One region of the Proteus terrae subsp. cibarius genome, then DNA from elsewhere that is predicted to be linked to it. Evidence: predicted binding sites of a transcription regulator. Region 1 holds the regulator's gene; each other region holds the start of a gene.

Region 1 (10,368 bases):
GATCAAGCGTTAATCCTTGGGCGAAGCGGCTGAACTTATCTCCTGATGCAGAGCCCACTAATTCATTTAAATAACTCCAATCATCAAACTGAGATTGTTGTTTGGCAATATGAGTCAGTAGATCCTGTTGCTCTTTACGCTTTTCTTCGTCAGTACGCAGTTGTTCTTGAATGCGAAATTTCGTTTCTTGTAATTGAGTAAACTGTGTTTCTAATACCAATAATTGAGCGGTAATTTGTTCGAGACCCTGTTGTGTTGCCAATATTGGCTGTTGTGATAAGTGCTGTTGATATATGCTTTCTTGTGTATCCAAACGCGTTTTTTCTTGCAGAAGCTTATCAAGTCGTTGTTTTTGTTGTTCTTGTAAACGACTTCTTTCTTCAACTGATAGTAATGAGGCTAAAAACGCGTTTTCATCATCAAATGGACTGTTTTTTAGCCTATCTTGATACTGTTCAAGGGTGGCTTGTGAGTGAACATAAAGCCGTTGTAGTGATTTTTCGTTTTCCTGATATTGGCCAATAAGCTGATTTAAACGGATTTCGAGTCGGTTTTTTTCTTCGCTATATTGCTCAATTTGTTTTTGTAACAGCTGACTTTGTTTATCCAACTCATTGCGAGCATCTTCGGTGGTTTGTGTGCCGAATAAAGCTTGGCGTTGTGTTTTTAGTTGTTCTTGTTGTTGATGTAGTTGTTGTAAATGAACTAAAACTGCATCAAGTTCTTTTTTATTTGCAGATAAATAACGTTTTCTTTCTTCCTGCGTTAATAACAATTCGCGGATTGTTTGCTGTAATTCGTGATGTGTTTTTAATATCGATTGATATTGTTGGCTTTCTTTTTTACGCGCAATAAGCCATTGAATTTTATCTTCAGATGCCTGCAAATCATAACCTTGTTGTTTGACAAGAGATTGAATATCTTGCGCTAATTGGGTTTGTTGTTGAAGATATTGCGCTGTTTGTTGTTGTTTATTAGAAGCTTCTTTTTGTTGCTGAGCTAATTGATTTTGTTGATGAAGAATAGCTTGCTGTTGTTGATGAAATTGTTCTTTGTTATCAGATAACAGCTTGTATTCTTGCTGAATTTTGGCTTCTAATGCTTGGTAATTTACTCGTTTTTGCGTCAGTAAATTATCTTCTTTTTCAAGTGCTGTATCTAATTGAGTTAAAGCAGTTTCTTCGCAGTCAACATCTGGTAATGCGTGAGCTTGAGCTAAGACTCGCCATTGCTGTTTTAATGACGCAATATCTTGTGTTAGTTGCTCAAGGTCGCTACTTAATTTTTTGTTTTGAGTTTGATAGTTAGCACACTGTGTTTTTTGTTCTACTAACTCTATGGTTAATGTATGAACTTGTTGCGTTAAAATATCTAATCGTGTTTTTGTTTCGTCTGGTTTTATTTCTTTATATTTTTCAACATAAGGATGTTCAGTTGAACCGCAAACAGGACATGGGTTGTCTTTAACTAAACGTTGTCTCTCTTCTTCGTATTCCGCTAATTTCCGAATCAAAAGATAATTGTCATTTAAATCTTTAAGGTGTTGCTCTTTCTCTTTTAAAACAATGCTATTTTTGCTGATATTTTCAGTCAGTACAGCTATTTTTTGCTGGTTTTCTGAATGGCTTTTTTGGTACAGATGTTCAGTTTTTAGAGTGCGCTGTAATTGAACTTGTAATCCCATTATTTTTGCAAGCGCATTTCTTTGCTGAGAAATTTGTTGCAAACGATGAGGAATATCTGCAATTGCATCTACTTTTTTTTGTTGCTCAAGTTGCGTTTGTAATTCACTTAATTGTTGTTGCTGTAAATTAAGAGCGTGTTGTTGTGCTTCTAGTGTGCGTGTTGTTTTTTTGAGAGCAAGTTTTAGTAACTGCTCTTTTTCTTGTTCTGCTTTTTCACTTTTCTGACTAATTAGATATTTCTCTGCAATTTCATCATATTGTTCAAAATAGCGTTGCCACAAAGGGAAATTCTCAGCAAGTTGAGCATAAGCTGTATGCTGATTTAAATATTCACTTAGTTCATTGAATTGTTTTTGCGATCCAGCTAATTGGATTTCTGTTAATTGTATTTTTTCCAGATATTCCGACTGTGTTTTTTCCAGTGTGTTTTTTTGCTGTTTTTTTGCTGAAATATCTTGTTGTAGCAAGACTAACTGGTTATCTAATGGCGTCACTTCTTCACGAATAAGCTGTAATATTTGCTGTTTTTTCTCATCGTGTCGTTTAAATGTGTCACGAGCCTCCACTAGGTGCTGGTTAATAGGTTGGCTTTGTTGTTCAATAAGCTGTTTTTCTGCTTTCAAGGTTGAGAGTTGTGACTCAATATAGATTTGTTCTTTTAATAGACGATTTTTTTCATCATAAATCGGGCGGATCTTTTCCGCGGGTTCGCTATTTTCAAGACGTTGAATATCGGGCTTGGCAGCAACTAATGCTTCTTGCGCTAAGTTAACTTCTTTTTGTGCTAATAGCTTGTTTTTATTGATTTCAATGTCTTGTTCTTGCCACTGCTTTGCTGCTTGATATTCCTGTTGTTCTTTTTGTAATAATCTCTCTTTGGCAAAAAGATCAGTTTGCTCAGTTAATAAAGCTTGGCGAGCATTTTCATCTAATAACGCCATCATTTCGGCTTGTTGTTTTAGTGCTTTTAAGGCTTGTTCTTGTTCACGCCAATGTTTAAAGATCGATTGGGAAATATGGCGATAAATATCTGTGCCAGTCAGTTCTTCGAGTAATTCAGCGCGAGATTTATCATCTGCATTTAAAAAGGCCGCAAATTGTCCCTGAGAAAGCAACATAGACTTAGTGAAACGATCAAAATCGAGCCCTGTAATATTAATGATCATCTCTTTTACTTGGCTTATTTTGCTGGCTAAGATTTTATCTTCACCGCCCGTTGTATTTATTTTAACGAGTTCAGCCTGTGGTGCTTGAAGATTGCCATCTTCTTTATAATTGGCACGGCGTTGTTCCCAAAATGCACGATAAGCCACACCTTTGACTTCAAATTCAACTTCGGTTAAGCACTCTGCGGTATGACGTGTCATTAATTCATTTTGTGATTGTGTGACTTTGTCTAATCGTGGAGTTCGATGATAAAGCGCTAAGCTAATCGCATCTAATAGTGTGGTTTTTCCTGCCCCGGTAGGACCCGTAATCGCAAATAATCCGTTGCTAACAAAAGGCTCTTGATCAAAGTTGATTTTCCACTCACCTTTTAAAGAGTTAATATTTTTAAATCGCAGACTTAAGATTTTCATTATGCTTCGTTATCCTCTTGTTCTGCCATTTCAACAGCTTGTTTAAACAATGTTGTTAACCGTGTTTTAGTTTCTTTTGAATCAAATTCATGCTGTTCTAAGCGCCTTTCAAAAACATCATAAACCGTTAATTCGGTCAGTGTTTCGTTCTCATTTTGCGTGAATACTTGGCGCTGTTTTCTGGCTCTTCTTAATAAGATCACATCAAAAAGTGGATCGTTAGTTAGCTCTTGAACACGAGTTTGTATATCACTGAGATAATCTTGTGTTGAAACTTCGATATCCAACCAAATAGTGGTGTCTGTTTCACTGTATTGTTTTTTTAAATCATCAAGTTGTATGGCTATCTCTTTTAATGAGCCACTGATAGTGCGTAGCAACTGAAATTCAGGAATAGGTAATAGTGTGAGGTGAGTTAATTTGTCTTGCTCAAAATCGATAAGGCAGACGCTTTTTTGTTGTCCGCTTTCATCAAAACTTAAAGGAATAGGGGAGCCACTATAACGAATATGGCCTGATTTATTCACTACTTGAGGGCGATGAATATGACCAAGAGCAATATAGTCAAATTCAGGAAATAGTGTTGCAGAAAAAGCCTCTAAAGTACCGATATAAATTTCACGTACAGAGTCGGTTACACTTGCCCCAATGGTTGTAAGGTGACCTGTTGCAATAATAGGAATATTGACGTTCAGTTGCTTACGTAAATCAAGAGCCTCTTGATATTGAGCTTGGTAATAATCAGCAATCGCTTCTTTTAGGGCATTTTGTTTTTCAGCACCTGATTGCCCACTTTTACTACTTACCATATCTCTAGGACGTAGATAAGGGATCGCACAAAGTAATGCTCCCGGAGTATTATCTTTTTGAGGAAGAATAAGCGGGGCTTGCGGTGTTTCAGTATGAATATTGGCAATAACCGTTGTATTTAAACATGCTAATAATGATTTAGATTCATTTAGTGTCGCTACAGAATCGTGATTACCACCAAGAATAACAAGCTGGCATTGTGTATCTCGGATAGCAACAACAAAGCGGTTATAAAGCTCTCGGGCATAACTTGGAGGAGAGCCTGTATCAAAAATATCTCCTGCAACAATCAATGCATCAACTTGATAATGCTTAATTTGAGCTAACAACCAATCAAGAAACTGTTGATGCTCTTGTGCTCGAGTTTTTGTAAAAAAATATTGCCCTAAATGCCAGTCTGATGTGTGAATAATCCGCATTGCTATTCCTCTTTTTTATCTGATGAAGAGTATAGCGCACCTTACTTTTTTAGTGAAAACTCAACAACAAGCCTTCTTTTGAGTGATATTTCACCAAAAAATGATTTATTTACCTTAACAACAGGGATCTATTTCAGTAATGTTAAGGTTAGTCATAAATCTGTCATAAAACTGCATCATAATCATTTTGACCCTCTATATACATTACACAGGATAGAGTATGGCAAGGCGTATTCTTGTTGTTGAAGATGAAACCGCAATTCGAGAGATGATCTGTTTTGTTTTGGAACAAAATGGTTTTCAACCTATTGAAGCAGAAGATTATGATTCTGCATTGAGCTTTCTTATTGATCCTTACCCTGATCTGGTTTTATTAGATTGGATGATCCCCGGTGGATCAGGCTTGCAGGTAATAAAACAGATGAAGCGGGAAAGTAACACCCGTGATATTCCAATTATTATGCTAACGGCAAAAGGGGAAGAAGAAGATAAAGTTCAAGGGCTAGAAACGGGGGCTGATGATTACGTTATTAAGCCTTTCTCACCTAAAGAGCTTGTGGCTCGAGTGAAAGCAATTTTACGACGGTTATCACCAATGTCTACGGAAGATGTTATTGAATTCAATGGCTTAGGGCTTGATCCCGTTTCTCATCGAGTAACGAGTCAAGATAAACCGATTGATATGGGACCTACCGAATTTAAACTCCTGCACTTTTTTATGACACATCCTGAACGCGTGTATAGCAGAGAACAACTGTTAAACTATGTTTGGGGAACAAATGTTTATGTCGAAGACCGTACTGTTGATGTGCATATTCGTCGTTTACGTAAAGCCATCGAAGAAGATGGTCATGACAGAATGATACAGACAGTACGTGGAACGGGATATCGTTTCTCTGCCCGTTTCTAAGTCAATATGGGAGTAATCGTCAGGTGTTAGAACGACTATCGTGGAAAGCCCTCGTTTGGGGGCTATGTCTATTTTGCTTACCTGCTTTTATATTATCGCTTTTTATCGGGCATCTTCCTTGGTTGCTGGTGGCATCGCTACTCAGTGCACTTGTGTGGCATGCCTATAACTTGCTGAAATTATCTAAATGGTTATGGTTAGATCGCTCAGTACTGCCTCCGGAAGGAAGAGGGGGATGGGAGCCTATTTTTTATGGTATTCGACAAACCCAACAGCGTAATCGTAAACGACGCAGAGAATTAGGCGACTTAATTAAACGTTTTAGAAGTGGCGCTGAAAGTTTGCCCGATGCCGTTGTGATGATGACAAATGAAGGGAATATTTTTTGGTGTAATAGCCTAGCTCAACACTTACTCGGCTTTCGCTGGCCGGAAGATAACGGACAAAATATTTTTAACTTATTACGTTATCCTGATTTCTTACACTATTTTACTGCAGGCGATTTTAGTCGCTCTTTAATTATTTCACTTAATAATGGTTCTATTGTTGAGTTTCGAGTGATGCCATACAGCGAAGATCAGCGCCTAATGGTGGCGCGAGATGTGACAGAAAAAAATAAACTAGAAAATGCACGACGTGACTTTTTTGCTAACGTTAGCCATGAATTAAGAACACCACTCACCGTTATTCAAGGCTATCTTGAAATGATGGAAGAAAATAGTGTCACGAAACCCGCAGAGCATAAGGCGATAGTGACGATGCAAGAGCAAGCTAAGCGCATGGATACGCTTGTTCAACAACTCTTACAACTTTCTCGTATCGAATCTGCTCCTCATATTGATTTAAATAAAATTGTTGATATTCCTGCTGTTTTGGCTTTATTACAACAAGAAGCAGAATCATTGAGTCAAGGTCAACGCCATATTATTTTTGATGTTGATGAGCAGTGGGCTGTTCGAGGTAATGAAGAGCAATTACGTAGTGCGGTTTCTAACTTAGTGTATAACGCTATTAATCACACTGAAGAAGGTACAACAATCAAAGTCAGTTGGAAGAAAGTTCCCCAAGGTATGTTATTTAGTGTTTCAGATAATGGATCGGGGATTAGTGCAGAACACTTAACTCGTTTAACAGAGCGCTTTTATCGTGTTGATAAAGCTCGCTCTCGTCATTCTGGCGGTACTGGGTTAGGTTTGGCTATTGTAAAAAAATCACTGCTTCATCATCACTCTCAATTAAATATTGAAAGTAAAGTAGGTGTCGGGAGTACGTTCTCTTTTATCCTTCCTCAAACATTACTTACCGCTAAAAAAACACACGAGTAGTCTGTCTTTTTTTAAAGCCTTTATTACTTGTCTTTAATCTGTGATAAAGGCTTTTTTGTTCCTTTCTTGAACTTTTTAATATCAATAAAAACTAATATCGTAGCGTTAAATTTTAATATTATTAATTAATGCTAACTTTAAATGATGCCAACACTCAATATTATTGGTGATAAAATGCACAAATCATATCATGTATATTCGATGATATATGACAGTTATAACTAGTGCCGAAAAATAGTTTAGATGATTATTCTGGTTTTAGGATTGGCTATTGCCTTTTTTCATTATAAAAGTTTTACTTGTGAGCAGTTATCGGCAATTTTTTCTATTTAGTACCTAATTGCTCTGCATGAAATGATTATATTTGGATATTATCCTGAATAATGACGGTCTGAGCTTAAATAGATATTGTTGATTTTATGTTGCGCTACCTTGGCGTAATTTAACCATTATTGTAACTACATATTAACAAAACTTATGGCACATAGATTAACTTCCAGAGATGTTCTGGCATTAGGGTTTATGACATTCGCCCTATTTGTTGGCGCTGGCAACATTATTTTTCCTCCAATGGTGGGGTTACAATCAGGCGAATTTGTTTGGACTGCTGCGATTGGCTTTTTGATCACTGGTGTGGGTTTACCTGTTTTAACGGTTGTTGCACTGGCAAAGGTCGGTGGTGGTATTGAGGCATTAAGCACGCCTATTGGTAAATCAATGGGATTGCTATTAGCCATTGTTGCTTATCTTGCTGTGGGACCACTTTTTGCAACCCCTCGTACTGCAACAGTTTCTTTTAAAGTGGGTATTGCTCCTTTAGTGGGTGATACAGAAATGTCATTGCTGATTTACAGCATTGTCTATTTCTTAATTGTTATTGGTATTTCGCTTTATCCGGGGAAATTGCTAGACAGTGTTGGTCATATTCTTGCACCGATTAAAATTCTGGCATTAGCGATATTAGGAGTAGCTGCGGTATTTTGGCCTGCTGGTGGCGCTATTCCTGCAACTGAAGCCTATCGTGATATGGCGTTGACTCAGGGGTTTATTAACGGTTACCTCACCATGGATACATTGGGCGCTATGGTTTTTGGTATTGTTATTGTTAATGCAGCCCGCTCTCGAGGGATTGATAATTCATCACTGTTAACACGTTATACCATGTGGGCAGGAATTATTGCGGGTGTATTATTAACTGCGATTTATTTGAGTTTATTTAAATTAGGCTCTAGCAGTGGCAGTATCATTCCGGGTGCTCAAGATGGTGCTGATATTTTACATGCCTATGTTCAGTACACTTTTGGTAATTTTGGTAGCTTCTTCTTAGCTGTACTGATTTTCTTAGCCTGTATGGTGACTGCTGTTGGTTTAACCTGTGCCTGTGCAGAGTTTTTTAGCCGTTATCTGCCTATCTCTTATCGTGTATTAGTGTTGATTTTAGCGATATTTTCAGCCGTTGTTTCAAACTTAGGTTTGAGCAAACTGATCGAGTTTTCTATTCCTGTACTGATAATGATTTATCCACCTTGTATTGTGATTATTTTAATGAGTTTCACATTACGTCTGTGGAATAACCCAAGCCGTATTATCGCGCCAGCAATGGCTGTTAGCTTATTTTTCGGTATTTTTGATGCAATAAAAGCATCTGATTATCTAAAACATTTATTACCAGAATGGGCAACAAAACTGCCGCTAAGTGAGCAAGGTTTAGCGTGGTTGATCCCAGTATTAGTGACTATTGTTGTGTGTGGTATTTACGATAGAGTCGCAGGCTCAACGAGTAAAAAAGTGATCCATACTGAAGCCATCAATAAGCCATAAAATACATTGATTGTAAAAGTAAAAAGGGAAACGAAAGTTTCCCTTTTTTAATAATATATATTTGAGGTATTAATTAACAGAAGTCGAGTTCTGTTTTATATGTGCAACAGGATGCTGATTTTCATCTAAATAATAATGAACTCCAGCGACGATACCATCCTCACCTTCATAGAAAATTTTAAAGCGGGTACGATTGCCGTCATGGTAAGCAATAACTGCACTACCGCCTTTTCCTAAGCAGAACTGATGGAGATCACCTGTTGAGATACAAATGCTGTCGTTGCCAGATACCGTGACTTTACAGTTATCACCTGTATTAATTGCCACAGAATTATTTCCAGTAACATTGATTTGTGCTAAATCACCTGTGTTGGTGACTTTTGCGCGATCTTGAGAAGCTGTAATGAAATTACGCATACCACTGTTTGCGATATGAACACCATTACCTGACGCATAAATTTTAACATCATTGCCACTATTACAAATGCGAGAGCGTCCACCTAAGCTACCAATACGACACTGATTACCCGTATTACACACTTTTCCTGCGAAACCCGTATTCATTAATTGGTTGCTATAACCAGTGTTGGAAATACTATTTTCATCACCAGAAAAAACCACGATGTTATTACTGCCACATAAAGCGAGGTCAGTGCTTAATTGCTGACTTTTTAAGATCAATTGATGCCATTCAGTAGAAAATTGAATATTTTCAGAGGTTGGCAAAGTGTTGTGATAGGGCAGACGTTGTAATGTCACGCCTTGTTGTTCATTGCCGAGCAGGAACAAGATGTTTTCCATGACTTCTTGTTCCTGTTTGGCAAAGGATGCTTCACTAAAATGACGTAAATAAATATATTGAATAAAGCTTTCTATCCACTGTGTACGGCGCTGTTTTATTAACTCACTATGAATAGCACTGTAAGTGCCTCCATCAGGAAAATAACGTAAAAACCAACGATAAAGCGAAGTTGAAACATGCAGTTGTCGTAAGTCTTCTTTTGTTAATCTAATATTTTCCTTTGAAGGGACTGACATATAAGCTCCTTAATCCATGTATTAATTAGTGTCTATGGTAACCGTCAACCATACTGCGAAATGTTTGGAATGGCGTTTTTCCTGTTGTACACAGATAAAGGTGACCAATGATAAAAAAGACACTACATACAGCTAATATTTGGTGTGCGATTAATAACCAAGCTTTAAATATTACGGCATCAGCAGGAATGAATGCTGGATTTTGAAGTAAAACACCAGTTATCAAAAGCAGTGGGACTAACGCATACATCACACCTAAATAAGCCATTTGTTGTAGTGGATTAAACTTAACATTGGGTGTTGCTGGGAATGGATGACCTTCTCCTTTGATAATACCGTAGAGATAAAAACGAGTTTGCATAAAGGCGCGTTGAAACCAGTTTTTGCCATCAATGCGGTAAAACTTGCCATTACCACCAACAAGATTAATAAGAACAAAGGACAACCAGCAAACCAAGAGCAGATAACCACAGATTTCATGCACACTAACTAATAACGCGGTATCGTGGGCTGAAAGTAGGGCGAAATGGTTGATGCCACCACTTAGAAGTAACAGAATAAATAAAGAGGCATTACTCCAGTGCCACAAACGAACAGCTTTAGAGTAAAGATAGAGTTTTTCTTCTTTATGCGATTCATCATGTGGTGTGGCAAAGCGATAACGTAAAAAGCCATGTAGTGCGAGCACGAGTAGCATGCCAATAAATAATACGCCTGCAACAATTAGCCAAAGAGGTAAATAGTCGGGAGTATAGATTAAAACATACTCTTTTAGTGCGG
Region 2 (10,368 bases), 1.3 Mb from region 1:
AAAGCGGATGAACTCAAACGTTTCTTTGCTGAGATAGATCGTGTCAGCAAAATGCCGTTAAGTGATAAATTAACGCAAACAGATTTGGCAAAACTAAATAAAACCAAAGATAACAATGCGATTGTGACATTGGGTTATGCATTAAATCCTGATGGTACAATGAATAAAATTTTAATTGAACGTCTAAATAAAACCTTAGAAGTCGCTAAACAATTACCTGAAGCCATGATTATCGTGACGGGTGGTGTGCCTAAAGCACATCAAACAGAAGGAAAGTTAATGGCGGATTGGTTGGTGAAAAATGGTATTGCACCAGAGCGTATTTTCCAAGAGAACTATGCACGTACAACAGTCGAGAATGCGTTATTTAGCCGCTATGCCTTAACCAAACATCGTATTAAAACAGCTGTTATTATTAGCTCTGGTAGTCATGTTCGTCGTGCCGATGCGATTTTCACACTTGCAAGCTGGCAAAGTGGCCCAAGTGATATCTCTTACCTAACAGTTGTTGCACCAGATAAGCCATTAGCTGAATTACAAAAGGCAAGTAAATCAGATATACAAGGCATTTATCGTGATGGCTTAAAAGCATTAGGATTATGGAGCTTCCGTAGTTATCCATTAGAAGAACGTTGATAGGAAAGTCTCTCAGGTAATTAATTAGAAAGAAAGCCTCCTCAATAATAAAATAGGAGGCTTTTATTTATCTATACTCATTTAATTTTCATTGAATTGATAACAATTATCATTACTATTGCTTCTCACAATAGTTAATAATGAGAAATAAAGTGAGAATTCCTCTGATGATATGCGCATTGATGGCCTCTTTTCCCAGCTTTGCAAGTTGCTTAGCAGTAACTGAAAATAAAGAAATGACAGGTCATTTTGATAACAATAATACGTTGTGTTTTACCGCTTATTTAGAAAGCCAACGTTATGTTGAATTAAACGTAAAAGGGATACAAAACCTACGGTTAGAGACACAAGATGGCACTCATATTCGTAGTTTATTAAAGGATATTCCTGCTGATGGGCAACAGAAAGTACGCTTTTTATTACCCGAAACGACACATTATCAATTGGTTGCACAAGGCGAAGCCAAAAAACAGTGGCAATTCACGCTAATAACACAGCCTTATCAACCGTTAGATAAAGATGCAGGTATTGCACCAACTAGCCCTCGTTTACAAACACTCGCCAAACAACTTGATCAAAAAAATATTCAGGCATTTTGGCAACAAATACATCAGGAAGGAACTCCTCTGATTGAGCCTTATGATCATGATAAAAAGCGAGTCACTTTTCTATGGCAAGGTGCCAAAAAGAATGTTTATTTATTGGGATCACCCGATGGTAACCATGATCCGTTAACCCATTTAGCCAATAGCGATATTTGGTATCGCAGTTATATCGTGCCTAACGACACATTAATGCAATATAAATTAGCGCCTGATGTGCCTGTTATTGAAAATTCAGAGCCTTTTGAACAACGTCGTGCGATCTTAACCACGGCACAAGCCGATCCGTTTAATTCCCAAAATTCACCAAGTCAGTCTGAGGATATCTATAATCACTTTTCGTTATTGTCGTTAGACAGTAAACGTGAATGCCAATTGCCCGATATTCTTGATAGAACAATGAAAGGCAAGACCGAGATTGTTCGTTTTCACAGTGAAATCTTAAATAATGGTCGTGAAATTGCACTTTATCTGCCAGCCCAAAAAATGGAAATACCGCGGATCTTGGTGTTATTTGATGGTCAAACTTATCGTCGCCAATATGGTATTGATCGGTTTTTTGATAAACAGATCGAGGAAGGTAAATTGGCACCGATGATGATCCTATTTGTTGATAGTATTGATAGTGATCGCCGTAGTGTTGAATTACCGCCAAACCCTGATTTTTATCGTTTCTTGGCTGATGAATTATTTGTTTGGCTAGAAAAAGAGAAAGGTATTCACGTATCTGGGGAAGAAACGATAATATCAGGCTCAAGTTATGGTGGATTAGCATCTTCATGGGCCGCATTTAATCGCCCTGATCGTTTTGGTAAAGTGCTGAGTATGTCTGGCTCTTATTGGTGGGCACCTGAAAATGAAGAGCCAGAATGGCTTATTCGACAATTTGAGCAAGCAGATAAAAAGCCATTGCAGTTTTTCTTAGAAGCAGGGCTATTTGAAAGTCGTGGTGATAAAGGGGGGATTTTAAATAATAATCGCCATCTTAAGCAGGTTTTAGAGCAAAAAGGCTATCCTGTTAAATCACTCGAAATGGCCAGTGGGCATGATTATATTTCTTGGTGTGAAACCCTGTATTTGGGCGCAAAAGCATTAACCCAAGAGAATGACTAGTTTAAGATCTCGCCTTAACAATATGCTTTAATACAACAGAAGCTTATATACGCATTCGCGGTATAAGCTTTTTGTTTGTCATCAACTTGTCATAAAGCTGTCATCGAAATCGCTTTTACTCTTCATTTCTCTGTCATTTAACTGCCGTAAGCTTTTCCTGACTTAAAACATTAATCCTGTTTTTTTTATTTTAGAGTGCAAGGAAAAAGCTATGTCTCATCGTTACCAACGTTCTATTTTATCCGTTATTGTAACAACGCTATTAGCTGGTGCGAGTTTCTCTTCTTTTGCAGCTCCCGTTGCTGCGGATACAATTTTGGCACAAGATCGCGCAGCAAAAGGTAATATCACGGAATTTGGCGGTGCTCGCCGTATGACTCAAGATCAAACTGAGGCATTAAAAGCCGCTTTAAATAACAACCAGGCAAAAAATGTGATCCTCTTTATTGGTGATGGTATGGGGGATTCTGAAATCACTGTTGCACGTAACTACGCTGAAGGTGCTGGTGGTTTCTTTAAAGGCATTGATGCGTTACCGATAACGGGTCAATACACACACTATTCATTAGATAGAAAAACACAAAAACCTAACTATGTAACCGATTCGGCAGCCTCAGCAACGGCATGGGCTTCGGGTGTGAAAACCTATAATGGTGCATTAGGAATTGATGTGTTTGGTAAGGATCACCAAACTATTTTGGAATTAGCAAAAGCCAATGGAAAGGCAACAGGGAACGTAACAACGTCGGAAATTCAAGATGCGACACCTGCGGCATTGTTCTCGCATGTGACAGGACGTAAATGCTATGGCCCCGTTGAGACTTTAGAAAAATGCTCAACAAACGCATTAGAAAATGGTGGTAGAGGCTCTATCTCTGAGCAGCTTTTAGTGACTCGAGCAGACGTTACATTAGGGGGCGGAGCGAAAAGTTTTGCTCAAACTGCAGCTGCCGGTGAGTACAAAGGCAAAACGTTAGAACAGCAAGCGATTGAGCGTGGTTATCAAATAGTGAAGGATGCAAAATCACTGGATGCGATTACGCTGGCAAACCAAGATAAACCAGTATTAGGTTTGTTCCATGAGGGCAATATGGCCGTGGCATGGGAAGGCCCTAAAGCGACATATCATGGTAATTTGAACAATCCACCATTAGAGTGCAAACCTAACTCTAAACTCGATCCAAATGCGCCAACACTGGCACAAATGACCAAAAAAGCGATCGACTTACTGAAGACCAATGAAAATGGTTTCTTCTTACAGGTCGAAAGTGCCTCTATTGATAAGCAAGATCATAACGCTAATCCTTGTGGACAAATCGGTGAAACGGTTGCGCTAGATGAAGCCGTACAAATCGGTTTAGATTTCGCTAAGCAAAACGGTGATACGCTGATTATCGTGACTGCAGACCATGCTCACTCAAGCCAAATTATTGAAGCGGATGTGAAATCAAGCGGGTTAACACAAGCACTTATCACTAAAGATGGTGCGGTTATGGTGGTGAATTACGGTAACTCTGAAGAGGAATCTCAAGAGCATACTGGTGCGCAATTGCGTGTGGCTGCTTATGGCCCGCATGCAGCTAATGTGGTTGGATTAACTGACCAAACAGACTTGTTCTTCACGATGCGTGATGCAATGGGTCTGAAATAAATTTAAGCTGAATTTATAGTCTGTCTGAACTTGTAGTCGAATTGCCTTACTAAATTGTTGTATTTTCGCGCGACTTAGAGAGATACCCTCTGGTCGCGTTTTTTTATTAATAATTTAGTCTATTTAAAATAAAATGATAATAAATCAATAGGTTATTTACAGGCTGATTTTGAAAGTTACACATTCTCTGTTATAATTAACAGAACTTACAAACTAATCTATGTAATATTCTCAACTTCTCCATTGATTATTGCACTTAAGTTGCAATATCTTTTTGTCAAATAACACTCTACGTTATTTAAGGCATTACCCGTAAAAATTTTTCTCAGATAGATTATCTGCTCGTGGTCTTTCTCTTTTTTATGAGATTGAAGGAGAACAGAGTCAAACAAACAACGATAAAAATAAGGTTATTATTTCTATGCTGACACTGCTTCATTTACTCTCATCAGTCGCACTTCTTGTCTGGGGAACACATATTGTTCGTACAGGCATTATGCGCGTCTTTGGTTCTGATTTACGCCGAATTTTAGGTAAAAGTATTAATAAGAAATCCAATGCTTTCCTTGCGGGTGTTGGGGTAACGGCATTAGTCCAAAGCAGTAATGCGACGGCACTTTTGGTTATCTCTTTTGTGACGCAAGGGCTGATTTCGATTACACCGGCACTGGTTATTATGTTAGGTGCAGATGTGGGTACTGCACTGATGGCGCGAGTGCTAACCTTTGATCTCTCTTGGTTATCTCCACTACTTATTCTTGTCGGGGTGATCACTTTTCTAAGCCGTAAAAAAGAGCGGGTCGGGCAATTAGGGCGTGTAGGAATTGGTCTTGGTTTAATTATTTTAGCCTTACAGCTGATAGTCACTTCCGCAGAACCAATTACCCATGCCAGTGCGGTACAAGCTATCTTCACATCATTAAGTGGAGACACTGTTTTAGCTCTCTTAGTGGGCGCTTTGTTTGCTATGGTGAGTTATTCAAGTCTGGCTGCTGTGTTATTAACAGCGACATTAAGTGCAACTGGGCTAATGCCTTTATACATCAGTTTATGCATTGTGATTGGTTCTAATATTGGTAGTGGTTTGTTGGCGTTAATGAGTAGCCGAGGGCAGAATGTTGTTTCACGCCAAGTAGTACTAGGAAGTCTATTTTTTAAATTGATTGGTGCGCTATTGGTTTTACCTTGGATAACCATCATTGCAAATAAAATTCAGCAATATGGATTTTCACCGGCTGAAGTCGTTATCTATTTTCATGTTATTTATAATCTTGCACGCTGTGTAATGATGATCCCTTTTGTCGGCATAATGGCAAAATTATGTCAGCGACTGATCCCAGAATTGCCTGCTACAGGATCTGAAGTGGCACCTCGTTATTTGGATCAATCAGCTATTGATACACCTTCTTTAGCTATCGCTAATGCGGTTAGAGAATCCCTACGATTAGGTGATGTTGTCGAACAAATGTTGCAACGTTTTACTGCATTAATGGAAGGTGATCGTCAGCAAAAAAGGGAAATTAGCCAGTTAGAAGAAGAGGTCGAATTACTCCATAGCAGCATAAAATTGTATATGGCACAAATTCAACAGCATGATCTAGGAACTGAAGACTCTCGACGTTGGGCTGAAATTATTGATACAGCGATGAATTTACAGCAATCATCCGCTATCATAGCGCGTATGTCATCTGAAGTGGTGAGTAAAGGTCTAAATCATCACTTATTTTTATCGGAGGAAGGGCGTCGTGAATTACAGACACTCCTTGAGCGTCTGCAAAGTAATCTGAATCTGGCGATGTCGGTATTTGTTTCCGGCAACATGGAACATGCTCGTAAATTACGTCGAGCAAAACATCGTTTCCGTTTACTCAACCAGCGTTACTCGTTTGCTCATGTAGAACGTCTTCATTTGCATAATATGCAAAGTATTGAAACTAGTTCTCTGCATACCAGTTTGCTCGGTGATATGAAACGGTTGAATTCCTTATTCTGTGCCGTGGCTTACCACGCATTAGAACGAAGTGAAGCATCATCAGAACAGGTTAATCTTTAATAATGAAAAACAATATTCGTCAATTAACAAGGAATGAAATTCCACAAGTATGGGAAATTGATAGAACTGAGCTTATTGAAAAGCTGTATGTATTAAAAGAAGGAAAGTTACTTTTATCAGAGCAACGTTTTGATATGAAAGGTTGGCCAGAAGGTGAAGCAGAGCATTACACTCCTGTTTTACTCGAAAGTTTTGACCGAGGAGCACCTTTCTGGGGTGTTTTTAAACAAGGTCAATTGATTGCAGCTGCGAGTGTTGATCCGCAAAAACGTGGTCAAAATGGTACCTTACTGCAACTCTCTTTTTTACATGTTAGCCACCAGCAACGTGGGCAAGGTTTAGCACGAATATTATTTGATTATTGTGTGGAATATGCGAAGAAAAGAGGGGCGGATGGATTATATATATCATCAACACCTTCTGAAAATAGTGTGAATTTTTATCAGCATTTAGGGTGTCGTTTAGTTGATACTCCTGATCCTGAGCTTTATGAAAGAGAGCCTGAAGATATTCATTTAGTCTTTCATTTTATCAATCTAAATAACGCTTAGTTTCGTTTATTGACCACTATAACAACATAATAAAATTGAACGTCTTATCGTGAAAATGGTAAGACGTTTTTTATTTATTATTCTAAAAGATACACATAACCCTTTAAAAAATAAGGATATCAAATAAGTTTTTTTCTTTATATAAGTTGATTTGGTATAAGTGTTATATATAATAATGAAAATCATTATCATTAATGGTGTGTTATTATGGCTAAACCAACACGTATACCTCCAGTGACATCTTGGACATCTCGTATAAATTTATGGGAAATGTTGGCGGTTTCTTCTTTGCTAACAGTGATCACGCATTATATTGCAGGAACATCAGCCTTTACGCTGATTTTAGTGGTTTCAATGCTGTTATCCACCTTGATGCTGTTCCATAAAAAATTACAGATGTGGGTGATGATACCCGCAGGTGTTGTATTAACCTACAGTTTGATGACACTTTTAGTCGCATATTATGGATAGAGAATATTCGCTGAGTGATTGGAGGGGAGTTATCACAAGAAAAAAAGGTTATTGAGTGGTGCGAAGAGGGGGACTTGAACCCCCACGTCCGTAAGAACACTAACACCTGAAGCTAGCGCGTCTACCAATTCCGCCATCCTCGCAGTCTTACTCAATAATTTTACTCTGGATATTGTCTGTTTGGTGCGAAAAGGGGGACTTGAACCCCCACGTCCGTAAGGACACTAACACCTGAAGCTAGCGCGTCTACCAATTCCGCCACTCTCGCATTCAGACAGGAAGCGAATTTTATGCCTTTTATTTTTGGCGTCAATTATTTTTTATCAATAAATTATCTTGGTGATGAAAAATAAAACACCTTGAGTTATCACTTAAAATCAGCCCCAAAAATAAAGCCCTGTTTGAGATAACAGGGCTTGTGATTAGTCTTTCTTGGTTGCTTGGTAAACTTTAAATTTACCTGTTGATGCAAGTACTTCGTGAGAGCCAAATACGTGATCCAAAATATCTGGATAAGGGATAAATGAATTCGCTACAATGCGCAATTTACCGCCTCTTTTCAGATAATTTGGAGCAAGGCGAATAATATCTTCAGCAGCGGTATAGCTTGTGCCTAAACCATCATGGAAAGGCGGGTTTGAGATTATCCAATCATAAGTTTCTTCGACCGCTGAATAGACATTACTTGCAATTACTCGACCTTCTAATTCATTCACGTTTAAGGTGGCGATACTAGAAGAAATTGCCGCCGCATTCACATCACATAGTGTCAGTTTCAACATTGGGTTTTTCTTACCAAGTACAGTGGCGAGTACACCACAGCCACATGCCATATCCAGTAAATCGCCAACCATTGCATCATCAAAAGTTGAAAGTAATAAACGGCTACCCTCATCTAATGCGTTTTGGCTAAAGACACCCGGCAATGCCATTACAGTGAGATCATCATGGCGATAAGTTTGCCACCAGTTATTACGGTCAAACAGTGTTTGATATGTTTGAGTACCAAAAAATAAGCTACAACGGCGTGCTGAATCTATTTTTTTAAGTTTAGCGATACCGTTCATTAATTCAGTGGCACTTTTAACACCGCTACGGTTTTCACCGACGATAAAGATTTCAGTACCCACTTGTAAGTTAGAGCAAAGGCTACGCAGTTGGAAAGTGGCTTCGTTTTTATTTTTAGGCCAAAAGTAGATCAAGGTATTGCAATATTTCACAAAGGACTGATCTGCAACTAAACCAAAGAGTGCGTTATCACCCATTGATTTTAGTAATGGTAGCCACTGGTGATATTGGTTGGTATATGCTCTGACACTTTTTGCCTGGATCTGTGCTGCGAAAGTATCTTGGAGATCACCTGCAATAAGTACATGCCTGTCTGCGAAATGATCTAGGTGACGAAGAATAACTTCGCTAGCAGGGGACAGTGAGGACATTATGATTATTACTCCTTAAAAAACATGAGACGCATGATATCAGATATAAAGAAACCGACGCTATTTATTGGCGTAGTTTATGCCCTCTGATACTATGTACCGTTGTTCTACACTTGATAGGTAAGCATAATGAGCCGTAAAGACAGAATGTTATCCCAACTTGGAATTCGTCAGTGGGTACTTCATAAGCCTGCTGTGTTAAAAGGCGAGCATTCTGTTCAATTTCCGGATACAACACGTTTACTTATCATTACTGATGATACCGTTGATCTAAATAACGGGCTTTTCTCTGATATTTTTAGCGCCATGGGGATAGATAAAAACGAAATCTATTGTATTACAACAGATGATGTGAGCATGCTCACAGAATCATTTGATCTTCCCTGCTGGTTATTAGGCACTGATCTCATACTTCCCTCTGAATATACTTCTCTGAGAAGCCCTTCATTACATCAGTTATATTTTGATGCTGATGCAAAACGCGATCTTTGGAAACAAATCTATCAATATGAAGACCATTTCACTCTTAAACCCTGCTGATTTACCTTTAGCATGGCAAATTGAAAAATTAAGTCATTCATTCCCTTGGAGTGAAGAAACATTTTATAGTAACCAAGGAAGTCATTATTTTAATCTGAAAATTTGCATTGATAATATTATTGTAGGTTTCGCAATTACGCAATTAATATTAGATGAGGCAACACTTTTTAATATCGCAATCCATCCTGATTATCAGGGGAAAGGTTACGGTAAAGAACTTTTATTAGAACTGATTGAAACGCTTGAGAAAAAAAATATTACTACCCTGTGGTTAGAGGTGCGGGAATCTAATGAAAAAGCGTTCAATCTCTATGAATCTATAGGATTTAATTTCGTTTCAAAACGCAAAAACTATTACCCAACAAAGACAGGCAATGAAGATGCGATTATCATGGCTTATCCTATTTCTTTCTAATTAAATCTTTATTTAAGTTAAATTTAAAACGCCTTCTATTAGGCGTTTTTTTATTTTATTTGAAGTGTGAAAATTTTATTTTTTATTAATTGTATTTAAAATTTATCTTTATTTTCACTTAATATAAATTTATCAAGTTAATTTCACTTTTGTCATTGTTTAATTTTAAAACGTTAGGTGATTATAACAGTGTTAAAAAGGTGAATGGCATTTAAAATAAGTAAATTGAGTATTTATTTTTGTTTTAAATAAAGTGATTAGTCTCTAAATATAGACAAAATTAAATCTAAATGAAGGTGTATTTATTTAGGAACTTATATTCAATCCCGATTTTAACCGAAAATAAATAGGCTAATTCAGGGCTTTATTAGTAACTCATAAAGTCAGTTTGTAGAAATTTTAGTAAAATAAGTATTTTGAGAGTATCAATGAAAACAGCGTTACCCTATAAAGCAATAGGCACGATTAATTTTTTCAAACACTAGGCATCACTCCCTCAAGCAGATAAAATAGTAACCATTGATTGTTTATACAGACAAGATAGGCGAAAATAAGCGCCAATTAAGATTAACTTACGGGTTGAATGTCTTTATAGTCACTTTAATTATTACTTATAGCGATATATCAGTGCCTTACATTCTCTCGTCTATCAACTAGAAGATCACCATTGATGTCTAATCCTATTTTTCAGCAAGAAGTTGCTCGTCGTAGAACTTTTGCCATAATTTCCCACCCTGATGCCGCCCAGCCTTTCAACGCTTAAAACCACCTTTCATTGCACACCACAATCACATCTCTACGTACTGAATTTAAAGGCTTTTTGTCTTTTTCTCGTTTCTTTGCTTTTCAATGATGTTCAAGCGTAACCTCGGAAAATGTGTACAAACTTGAGTACAA
Region 3 (10,368 bases), 320 kb from region 1:
CTAATTTTGAAGAGAACACGACCACCATTAATACCGCAAAAATACCACCACTGTTTGGCTGTAATTTTTCACCAAATAAGGTGATATCAGCAAGCCCCGGCATGGCTAATAATCCAGCCATTACTGCACCAATCGAGGTTGATGCTCCCAACTCTTTAGCTGTATTTATCCCAATCATAATAGAGAGATAGGCAAATACCGTACTACCAATTAATTTGAATAATTTAAATAGCTCAGGGAATTGCTCAACTAAGCCCGGTGCGACTAAACGGATAATATTAATTAGCCCCATAATCAAACCGCAACCAATTAAAGCAGGAATTGTCGGAACAAAAATAGCCGCTAATGTATTTAGCATTCGGCGAATGGAGAAACCTTTTTTCACTGGTGTTGACGCAGGCTCATCTTCACTACTTACAGAGCTATTTTGCATACGCTTATTCATAATGGAATAAACTTTTGCCGCAGTTCCCATTCCTACAATCACTTGATGTTGTTCGCCATTAAATACAACACCTTTAACGCCTTCGACTTGTTTTAAAGCATCCGCATCAAATAGCGAGCTATCTTTTAAAATCAATCGAATACGGGTCATACAATGTGTTAGGGTTGCCACATTTTGAAACCCACCAGCGTGTTTTTCTATTTCTATTGCTAACGTGTCGAGATGTTCTATTTTATTAGCCATATATGTGCCTGCTAAAGTTCAGAGTGTTTACTCATATTGTTATTCGTTAAATAGTGCAAGTTGCTGTTGGAGCGAGTGATAAGAATATTGCTGTGTAATTTGATCGACTTTCTCCACACTCAAGTGAAGTTCGTACATTAAAATAGCTTTTCTAGGATGATAATTAACCATTTGTAACAGTGTTCTGGCTCTTTCATTTGAAATTCCACAAACTTCGCTGACAATACCTTCAGCACGACGTTGTAATTTCTCATTACTCGCTATCACATCCACCATCAGGTTTTTATGCACTTTTCCAAGCTTAGTCATTACGCTGGTGCTTAACATACCCAAAATCATTTTTTGAGCTGTGCCACTTTTCATTCTTGTGGAGCCTGTTAACACCTCTGCGCCCACATCTGGTGCAATAGATAAGTCAGCAATGTCACTCATCATACTTTTGCCACGAGTGGTAATGGAAACGGTCAACGCTTTTAGCTTTTTACCATACTGCAAAGCCGCGACAGTAAAGGGGGTACGACCGCTTGCAGCAATGCCAATAACCACATCTTTATCACCGACATGACGACGTTGAAGTTCTTCAATTGCTGCTTCTTGGCTATCCTCAATATTTTCGACTGCTTTTAGCATTGCATCATGACCGCCTGCAATAATCGCCTGAACTAATGTAGGAGATACACCAAAAGTAGGAGGACATTCCGCACTGTCTAATACCGCCAATCGGCCACTTGTTCCTGCGCCGACATAAAAAATACGCCCACCTTTTTGCAAACGTTCGGTAATTTTTTCTACTACTTTAGCGATAGCCGGTAATTCTTTTTTAACGGCATTGGCAACAGTCATATCTGCACTATTGATAAGCGTGACCAACTCTAAAGCGCTTAATTCAGAAAACTGTGCTGTTTCTTGATTGCTTTCATTTTTAAGACATTCGCTCAATGCATCTTCTTTCATCACAACAACCTTAATGAAACCAAATTTCAACTTAAATTACATTCAATGAAATTGTATTTCAATCATATTTGTCATGATGGTGTGAAATAAATCACATAATACGAGATCTTTTTTTGTAGAGAAAAATTTAATAGCAATCAAAAAGATAATTTAATTTATTGATTTAAAATAAATTCTCTCAATCATCTTACGAGTTAGATAACTGAGAGAATAGAAAGGAGTGATTATGAAAAAGGATATTACTTTGCCTGTGACAAAAACTGCCCAAATTCTTCAATACTTGGATAAGAAGATTGCGTGCCTTTTCCCGCAACACTTAAACCTGAAAACATCACCGCTTTATTTAATGCTTCTTCAATATTATTGGTGTGAACATAATAATGAGAGAAACAACCAATAAAGGCATCGCCCGCTCCACTGGTATCTATTGCATCAACTTCGATGGCAGGAATGTACTTCTCAATTTTGCCATTCATCCATAATGCCCCTTTCTCACCTAATGTAACGATGACATTCTTAAAACCTTTGTGTAGCAAAGAACAAGCAGCTTCGCGAATTTCATCCATTGTGGTGATTGGCATACCCGTCAGAATTTCCAGCTCTGTTTCATTCGGAACAAAAAAGTCACAACGGGCAGCAATAGTAAGGTCTAATGCTTTTGAAGCGGGTGCTGGATTAAATAACACAGGAATATGGTGTTTATTACCAAACTCAATAGCGTGATAAACCGTTTCAAGTGGGATTTCTAATTGCAGGACAATTATTTTGCATTTTTTCAAACTATCTGTTGCTCTATCAATGTCTTCTGGTGACAAATGTTGATTAGCCCCTTTAACAATTAAAATGCTATTTGATGATTGGGAAGTCACAAAAATAGGTGCAACACCACTTGTTGTACCGGGCACTTTTTCAACATAGCGTGTATTAATGCCATAAGATCCTAAATTCATGATGGTGTTATCCGCGAAAATATCATCGCCAACCTTTGTTAACATCATCACTTTCGAATTTAATTTAGCAGCAGCAACCGCTTGATTTGCTCCTTTACCACCACAACCAATCTTAAATGCCGGCGCCTCAAGGGTTTCCCCTTCTTTTGGCATCCTATCTATATAGGTGATCAAATCCACCATATTTGAACCAATCACTGCGATATCCATAGCGCCTCTTACTCTTATGTGAAATGTATAAATGTTAAAATAGTGACATTCTGATAGATATATAACAGTATCATGTTATTTAAATATCATTTGTGATTGTTATCTCGTTAAAACCGCACTAATATGTTGCCAAACTAACATGAGTGATAAATAACAATCTTCTTATTAAGGAATATACAATGCGTCCATTAGCTAATTATATCGATCATACCCTTCTTGCTGCAGATACAACTGAAGCACAAATCAAGAAATTGTGTGCTGAAGCAGCTGAACATGGTTTTTTCTCTGTTTGTATTAACACTTCTTACATCCCTTTAGCAAGAACTTGCCTTAAAGGAAGTGATGTAAAAGTATGTTGTGTTATCGACTTCCCATTTGGTGCTGGTTTAACAGCAACAAAAGCGTTTGAAGCGGCTGAAGCTATTCGTCAAGGCGCACAAGAAGTCGATATGGTTATCAATATCGGTATGTTAAAAAGTGGTCGTTTAGACTTCGTAAAACAAGATATTGAAGCAGTAAAAGCAGCTTGTGGTAATACAACTCTGAAAGTTATTTTAGAAACTTGCTTATTAACTGACGACGAAGTACGTTTAGTTTGTGAAATGTGTCGTGAGATCCGCGTTGATTTTGTGAAAACATCAACAGGATACAGTACAATGGGCGCCACAGAACATCATGTTGCATTAATGCGTAAAACAGTGGGTGATGAAGTGGGCGTGAAAGCATCAGGTGGTGTTCGCGATCGTCAAACAGCATTAAACATGATCAAAGCAGGTGCAACACGTATCGGTGCTAGCGCAAGTGTCGCTATCGCAACAGATTCAGATGCACCTGAATCAAACTACTAATTATTTAGCGTATATTTTCTTGGAGTACGCTATTCGATAACACAAGGATCCTTCGGTGATAGAGACCAAACAGCACGAACGTTTGCGCCGCCTCAGTGAATGTATTAAACGCTCAGGTCGCATACATCTTAAAGACGCCGCGAGGATCCTTGAAGTTTCTGAAATGACAATTAGGCGCGACCTGAGTTCTGACACCGAAAACCCTTTTCCGATGTCATTATTAGGTGGTTATGTTGTTGCATTAGCCCAGCCTCATTCAGGATTAATTTCAACATCCTCTAATATTATTACGCCAGATCAAACCGAAGAACTTCATATTCCTAATCTTGCCGCAGGTATGGTCTCTGATGGCGATGTTCTTTTTTTCGATAATGGACAACTTATTCCTACACTGATTGAACTTATTCCCGATAACCTGCATTTCACCGGAATTTGTTATTCTCATCGCGTATTTTGGGCATTAAGCCAGAAAAAAAATGCCACTGTATTACTTTGTGGAGGTGAATATCGTCCTAAAAGTGATTCTTTCTACAATCCTACTCAACCTTCTTATCTCGATAACATTAATCCTAAGAAAGCCTTTATTTCAGCTGAAGGTGTTCATCTCGATTTTGGCGTTACCTGTTATAACATCGACGATCTTTATATGAAGAAAAAAGCGATGGATAAATCTATTCGTAAGATCTTACTCACCAAATATCACTATTTTGATGAAACAGCGACAGGCAATATGGGCGATTTAGCTCAGTTTGATGTTGTGATCACAGATAGAAAATTAACGGATGATTACGAAGATTATTGCCGAAAAAGCTCAGTAAAAATAATTTATTAATTCAAAATAAAGTGCTAACTAAAATAGATAATAAAGAAAATTTAGCCTTAAATTAAATAAATTACATTTATTCTCTTTTATAAAAATAAAGAAAATTCACGCCACTTTTGATTGCCAAGGCAAAAAAAAGTGGTTACTATGCCCGCGATTTATTATTTCTCACCCATTTTAATTAACGCAAGGAGGTATCCCATGACAACTACAAATATGAATACTCTTTGCGGACAACCTCAGAAGTAATCCTTTTTTCCTTCTTTTTGCTGTCCGCCAATCAATTTATTTTTTATCCTTTACATTATATGGATTGGTATATGGACAAGTGTGTTCATTATTTATCTGATAGCGTTTGTTATATCGCATCTGATAATACTTGGATTGAAAGCAAAGCAATCCAACAATTAGAAACAACGGCTCAACTTCCTGATATGGCTTATGTGGCAGGTATGCCAGACCTACATCCAGGTCGCGGTTATCCTATTGGTGCAGCCTTTTTTTCTGTTAATCGTTTTTACCCTGCTTTAGTCGGAAATGATATTGGCTGTGGTATGACACTCTTTCAAACTGAATTTAAAAACAGCAAACTTAACTTAGATAAAGCAGAAAAACAGTTGAGTGAAATGAGTGATATCGCACCTTCAGAATGGCTAGAAGCACATCTACCGACTGAAATGCAAAACCACCCTTTTGCTGGATCTTTAGGCTCTATTGGTGGCGGTAATCACTTTGCTGAATTCCAACAAATTGATCAAGTGATCAATGAAACCCTTTTCGCTGAAAGTGGTATCAATAAAAAACAGTTATTGCTACTTGTTCACAGCGGATCGAGAGGTTTAGGACAATCTATCTTACGTGCCCATACAGAACAGTTTGGTCATAAAGGACTGGTTGCTAACACCGAAGATGCAAATGAATATTTGCAAGCTCACAATAATGCACTTGATTATGCAAAGATTAATCGTCGCCTTATTGGTGAAAGAATGATGCGCCAAATTCGTACTCAAGGTGAAGTTATTTCTGATGTAAATCATAATCTTGTAGAGCCTTGTGAGTTATATAGTCAACAAGGCTGGTTACATCGAAAAGGTGCAACACCGGCACATCACAATATGGTCGTTATTCCGGGTTCACGCGGTGATCACAGTTATATTGTTAAGCCTATTGTGTCTGAATTAAGTCTTCATTCATTACCGCATGGTGCAGGCAGAAAATGGATGCGTACCGAGTGTAAAGGCCGTTTATCACACCGTTTTACACCCTTACAACTTTCACGAACTACATTAGGTAGCCGTATTATTTGTGCCAATAAACAACTGATTTATGAAGAGGCACCACAATCTTATAAATCAATTGAGACTGTGATTGAAAGTATGGTGAACATTGGATTAATCGAAGTTATTGCACGTTTAAAACCGGTGATCACCTATAAAACAAGTGGGGAGATGGCGTAATGTTATTACAATTCACCTCCGCACAAGGCCCTGAAGAGTGTTGTTTAGCCGTTGAAAAAGCCTTAAATTACTTTTTGAAATCAACGATAAAACAGCAAGTGAAGGTTACTGTTCTTGAAAAAGAACCTTCACGTCATGGCTTAAAATCTGCGTTAGTGTCTCTTGAAGGTAGTGATGCACAAGCTATCGCACAACAGTGGGCAGGTTCCGTGCAATGGCAGTGTGCAAGCACATTACGACCACGACATAAGCGTAAAAACTGGTTTATTGGTGTTGCTTGTTTTGAACAACCTGATGAAATTAATGACAAAGAAATTGTCTTTGAAACCATGCGTTCCAATGGCCCCGGAGGCCAGCATGTTAACAAAACAGAATCTGCGGTCAGAGCAACACATATTGCCACTGGTATTAGTGTAAAAGTGCAATCAGAGCGTAGTCAGCATGCTAATAAAAAACTCGCTAAACAACTTATTGCATGGCATTTAGAGGCTTATATGATGAAGCAACACGCCTCATTAAATAGCCAACGCCATATTGCTCATCACCGAGTTATTCGTGGCGATGCCACACTCTGTTTTAGTGGTAATGACTTTGTTCTGATAAACAAATAATGTCATTAATCTAGCAAAAGCAAAGCCACGATTTTTAATCGTGGCTTTTTTAAGACAAAAATATCCTGCAATAAGATTTTTTAAATTAAAAAATCAATAAAGCGTATAATGAGTTTTAATAAATAAATCTTACAGTTAATACATTTATTTTATTAAATTAATCTTACTTGTTTTAATAACATCATACTTATTAAAATATAAACGTTATTAATACTGATTAATTAAATGGATGCTGGTGTATTTTTCATTTTAACGGTGAACGTCACAACAGCAGAAGCAACTAATGCAATTATCATAAACATAAATGCACTGTCATAACTGCCACCACTGGCTTTAATTAAGAAGCCCATAACCGGTGCGGAAACAACACCCGCCATTTGACCACCGAAGTTAACAATTCCTGAAGCACGGCCCATGATTTTATTCGGGATAGTATCCATTAAAATACCCCAGAACATCGCCATGGCGAAGAACATAAATAATGCTGAAATACACTGATATACAACAGCCATATCAGCACTTTCAACGGTATATGTCATATATAAGAAGCCTGCAGCAATCACTGCGGTAATCATATATAACCATTTACGCTGTGATTTACATTTATCAGAAACATAACCCCCTAATAATGTACCACCAGCACCAAATAAGAATGGAATAGCCGCCATTACCCCGGTTTTAGCCAAAGAGAATTCACGAACAGTAATTAAATAACTTGGCAACCATGTTGAAAATCCCCAGAAGGTAATATCAAACAGAAACCAAATCGCTGCCATTTGCCACAACACTGGCATCTTTAAAACGTCTTTAAAAGGTACCGCTTCAACAGGTTTATCCGTTAATGTACCGTCTGCTGCTAATTCATCGAGATCTTGCTGAGTAATACTTGGGTGATCTTTTGGATTATCACGAGTGAAGAAGTAAATACCAGCAGCAATTAATAAACCGGGAATACCTAAAACAATAAACACCATATGCCAGCCAAAAGCACCGATAATACTCGCTGCAACAATGACAGCTAATGCTGGCCCTAAGGTATTTACTGTTGATTGAATTGCCGTTGCACGACCACGCTCTTTAGATGGGAAATACGTTGAGATCATTTTCCAAGAAGCAGAGGGAAAACAGCCTTCACCAATACCAAATAAGAATCGCACGGCAAGCATTAACGGTAATGTAAACACCATACCCGTTAAGCTAGTGAATACTGACCACCATGCAATACCGATCGCCATGATTTTACGCGCGCCAAAGCGGTCAGCTAAGAAACCACCGGGTATTTGGAATGCCGCATAACCGACAAAGAACGCACTGATAATTAAGCCTTGTTGGGTGGTATCAAGATTAAGATCACGTCCAATAAAGGGTAATGAAACACTCATTACCATTCTATCTAAGAATGAAAGTAACCAGGCTAACCAAATTAAGGATAAAACGGTGTAACGAGCTTTCCATGTTTTCTTCTGTTGAAGATTTGGAATAATATTTGAACTCATTTTCCTGTTCCTCAGGTAAGGGGAAACCATCACGGTTGAAGAACAACCGTGATAAACAGAGATAAGATTTAATGTTTAAGAGCGCTATTGTAAGGTTATGCTCTTAAAACATGACCGCTACAGGCGTAACTTTCGATCCCATTAATTAATGCGATACGTCCATTGACCATCACCAAGTCGATCCCTTCTGGGTATTGGTTTGGTTCAACAAATGTGCCTTTATCAATAATGGTTTCAGGATCAAACATCACAATATCTGCGGCATATCCCTCTTTAATTAAGCCTCTGTCGGTTAATCGAAGGACTTCTGCAGGTTTACCTGTCATTTTGCGGATAGCTTGTTCCCAAGTGAGGCATTTTTCTTCTCTGACGTACTTCCCTAAAACACGTGGGAATGCACCGAATACACGGGGATGAGGCTTACCTGCCCCCATTAGCCCATCAGTACATACGTTTTGTTCAGGACGACATAAGAATTTGATAACGTGTTCTTCTGTACCGTAAAAATCCACCATTCCTACCGCATTTTCTTCTTCATATAGCAGATCGAAAGTTGCGTTATACGGATCTTTACCTCTCAATTTACCTAGCTCTACAAGGCTAAGGCCAACGGCATCTTGGTTTTTTTCTGTTTTAGAACTAGTGACATAAATATTTTCTAACCCTGCGAAATCAATAAAGTTATCCCAACCTGGAATACCTTTTTCAATATCTTCAATCATCTTTTTACGCAGTTCAGGAGAAGCTAAGCGCTCTAATAATTTTTCTGTACCTCCTGCATGAACCCAAGGCGGTAAGATCACCCCGAGCATAGTACTACCTGCCACATACGGGTATTGGTCAAAAGAGATACGAATGCCCTCTTTTTGTGCTTGCTCTAACATACCGAGCATTTCATCGATTAATCCCCAGTTTTTCTTACCACAAACTTTCATATGGGAAATATGCAACCAAACACCGGATGCTTTAGCGATATCAATAAGCTCTTGAGTTGATTGAATAATATCGTCAGCTTCACTGCGTTGGTGAACGACAAAAATACCATTGTGTTTTGCTGTCACCTTACAAAGTTCGATCATTTCTGCAGTATCACCAAAGGCACAAGGCATATAAATCAATCCTGTTGATAAACCAAATGCCCCCGCTTTTAATTCACGCTCTAAGATCTCACACATCTTGGCGACATCTTCGCGAGTAGAAGGATTACCTTCTAATCCCATCGCTTCCATTCGGATGTTGCCATGCGGAACAAGGTAAGCAAGATTGGTTGCAGAGCCTCTCGCTTCCAACATCCCTAAGTAACCTTCGGTATTTTTAAAATGCCAATCAATACTGTCAGAATCACCATCTAAACCCGCAATATTCTTGCGCCATGCAGAAATATATTGTTCTGGTAATGGTGCTAACGCGACACCATCTTGCCCTAACAATTCAGTGGTGATCCCTTGGCGGATTTTGGCGGATAAAGCAGGATTAAGCAGAGCAGACAAATCAGAGTGAGTATGTGTATCTATAAAACCGGGACAAACTATTTTCCCTGTTGCATCAATAATCTGATCATTTGTTTTTGCATCAAACTGGCCGATTTTTATTATTTTTCCTTCATTAACCACAACATCAGCTTGATATGCACTTGCCCCTGTTCCATCAATAACAGTGGCGTTTTTAAATATTGTTTTCATTCTGTTATTTCTCCAAAGAGCATCTGACTGTTTTGTCAGATACTCTTCTAGTAAGGATTTATTTCGTAAGAATTAAAGGTGGTAAAGGCTATTCATAATGCTGTAGTAACCGCTCGCAGCACCTGTTAGCTGTTCAATTTCGATATATTCATCAATGGTGTGTGCCAAGTTTTCGCGAGATGGACCAAAACCTATGGTTTTAATACCCGCTTCACCTGCATAGTGGCTACCGTTAGTACAGAAAGAGTATTGTGTGACGGTAGGGCTAAAGCCCGATTCATGCAGCCCTTTTAAAACACTTTGTACATAAGGATCGCTCTCTTCTAATACCCAACCAGGGAAGAAACGTTCACCTTCAATAGTGGCTCCGGTGTAACATTTTTCAGTACCGTAGGCATAAGAGACTTTGGCTTTAAAATCAGCATCTTGAGAAGCGAGTTCATCAATCGCTTTTTGTAATGGTGCAAGCACTTGCTCTTTAGTTTCACCCACTAATAAACGGCGATCGTAAGTGGCACGACAATACTCAGGTACTACCGAAGCACCCGGATAAGGTGATGATTTAATATCCGTTAGTTCTAAGATCCCTTTTCCTAATACAGGATGAACCGATGGCGTTAAGGTTCTGATCTTCTCGATCAGTTTTGCC

What was found. The regulator PhoB, encoded in region 1, activates phosphate uptake and scavenging genes when phosphate is short. The targets are predictions, from matches to a motif close to CTGTCATAAAACTGNCNNAT.
Region 2: the regulator PhoB is predicted to act here: its motif matches at 2,482-2,501, upstream of phoA (alkaline phosphatase).
Region 3: the regulator PhoB is predicted to act here: its motif matches at 2,851-2,870, upstream of rbsK (ribokinase).

What each region holds. Positions count from the first base shown of each region.
Region 1 is NZ_CP047349.1:662,135-672,502, forward strand. Features, by position in the region: gene GTH25_RS03075 (AAA family ATPase) at 1-3,265, opposite strand, end outside; gene sbcD (exonuclease subunit SbcD) at 3,265-4,494, opposite strand; gene phoB (phosphate regulon transcriptional regulator PhoB) at 4,715-5,404, shown strand; gene phoR (phosphate regulon sensor histidine kinase PhoR) at 5,428-6,729, shown strand; gene brnQ (branched-chain amino acid transport system II carrier protein) at 7,207-8,550, shown strand; gene ydhT (protein YdhT) at 8,620-9,588, opposite strand; gene phsC (thiosulfate reductase cytochrome B subunit) at 9,614-10,368, opposite strand, start outside.
Region 2 is NZ_CP047349.1:3,335,117-3,345,484, reverse strand. Features, by position in the region: gene GTH25_RS15385 (ElyC/SanA/YdcF family protein) at 1-636, shown strand, start outside; gene GTH25_RS15380 (alpha/beta hydrolase-fold protein) at 819-2,351, shown strand; gene phoA (alkaline phosphatase) at 2,563-4,002, shown strand; gene GTH25_RS15370 (Na/Pi cotransporter family protein) at 4,424-6,055, shown strand; gene GTH25_RS15365 (GNAT family N-acetyltransferase) at 6,058-6,606, shown strand; gene GTH25_RS15360 (DUF1435 family protein) at 6,814-7,077, shown strand; tRNA gene GTH25_RS15355 (tRNA-Leu) at 7,134-7,220, opposite strand; tRNA gene GTH25_RS15350 (tRNA-Leu) at 7,259-7,345, opposite strand; gene rsmC (16S rRNA (guanine(1207)-N(2))-methyltransferase RsmC) at 7,500-8,516, opposite strand; gene GTH25_RS15340 (DNA polymerase III subunit psi) at 8,646-9,056, shown strand; gene rimI (ribosomal protein S18-alanine N-acetyltransferase) at 9,025-9,471, shown strand.
Region 3 is NZ_CP047349.1:337,762-348,129, reverse strand. Features, by position in the region: gene GTH25_RS01735 (PTS transporter subunit EIIC) at 1-688, opposite strand, end outside; gene murQ (N-acetylmuramic acid 6-phosphate etherase) at 728-1,642, opposite strand; gene rbsK (ribokinase) at 1,882-2,802, opposite strand; gene deoC (deoxyribose-phosphate aldolase) at 2,982-3,650, shown strand; gene GTH25_RS01715 (DeoR family transcriptional regulator) at 3,706-4,482, shown strand; gene GTH25_RS01710 (RNA ligase RtcB family protein) at 4,794-5,930, shown strand; gene prfH (peptide chain release factor H) at 5,930-6,541, shown strand; gene GTH25_RS01700 (MFS transporter) at 6,763-8,037, opposite strand; gene GTH25_RS01695 (N-acyl-D-amino-acid deacylase family protein) at 8,133-9,719, opposite strand; gene GTH25_RS01690 (YgeY family selenium metabolism-linked hydrolase) at 9,792-10,368, opposite strand, start outside.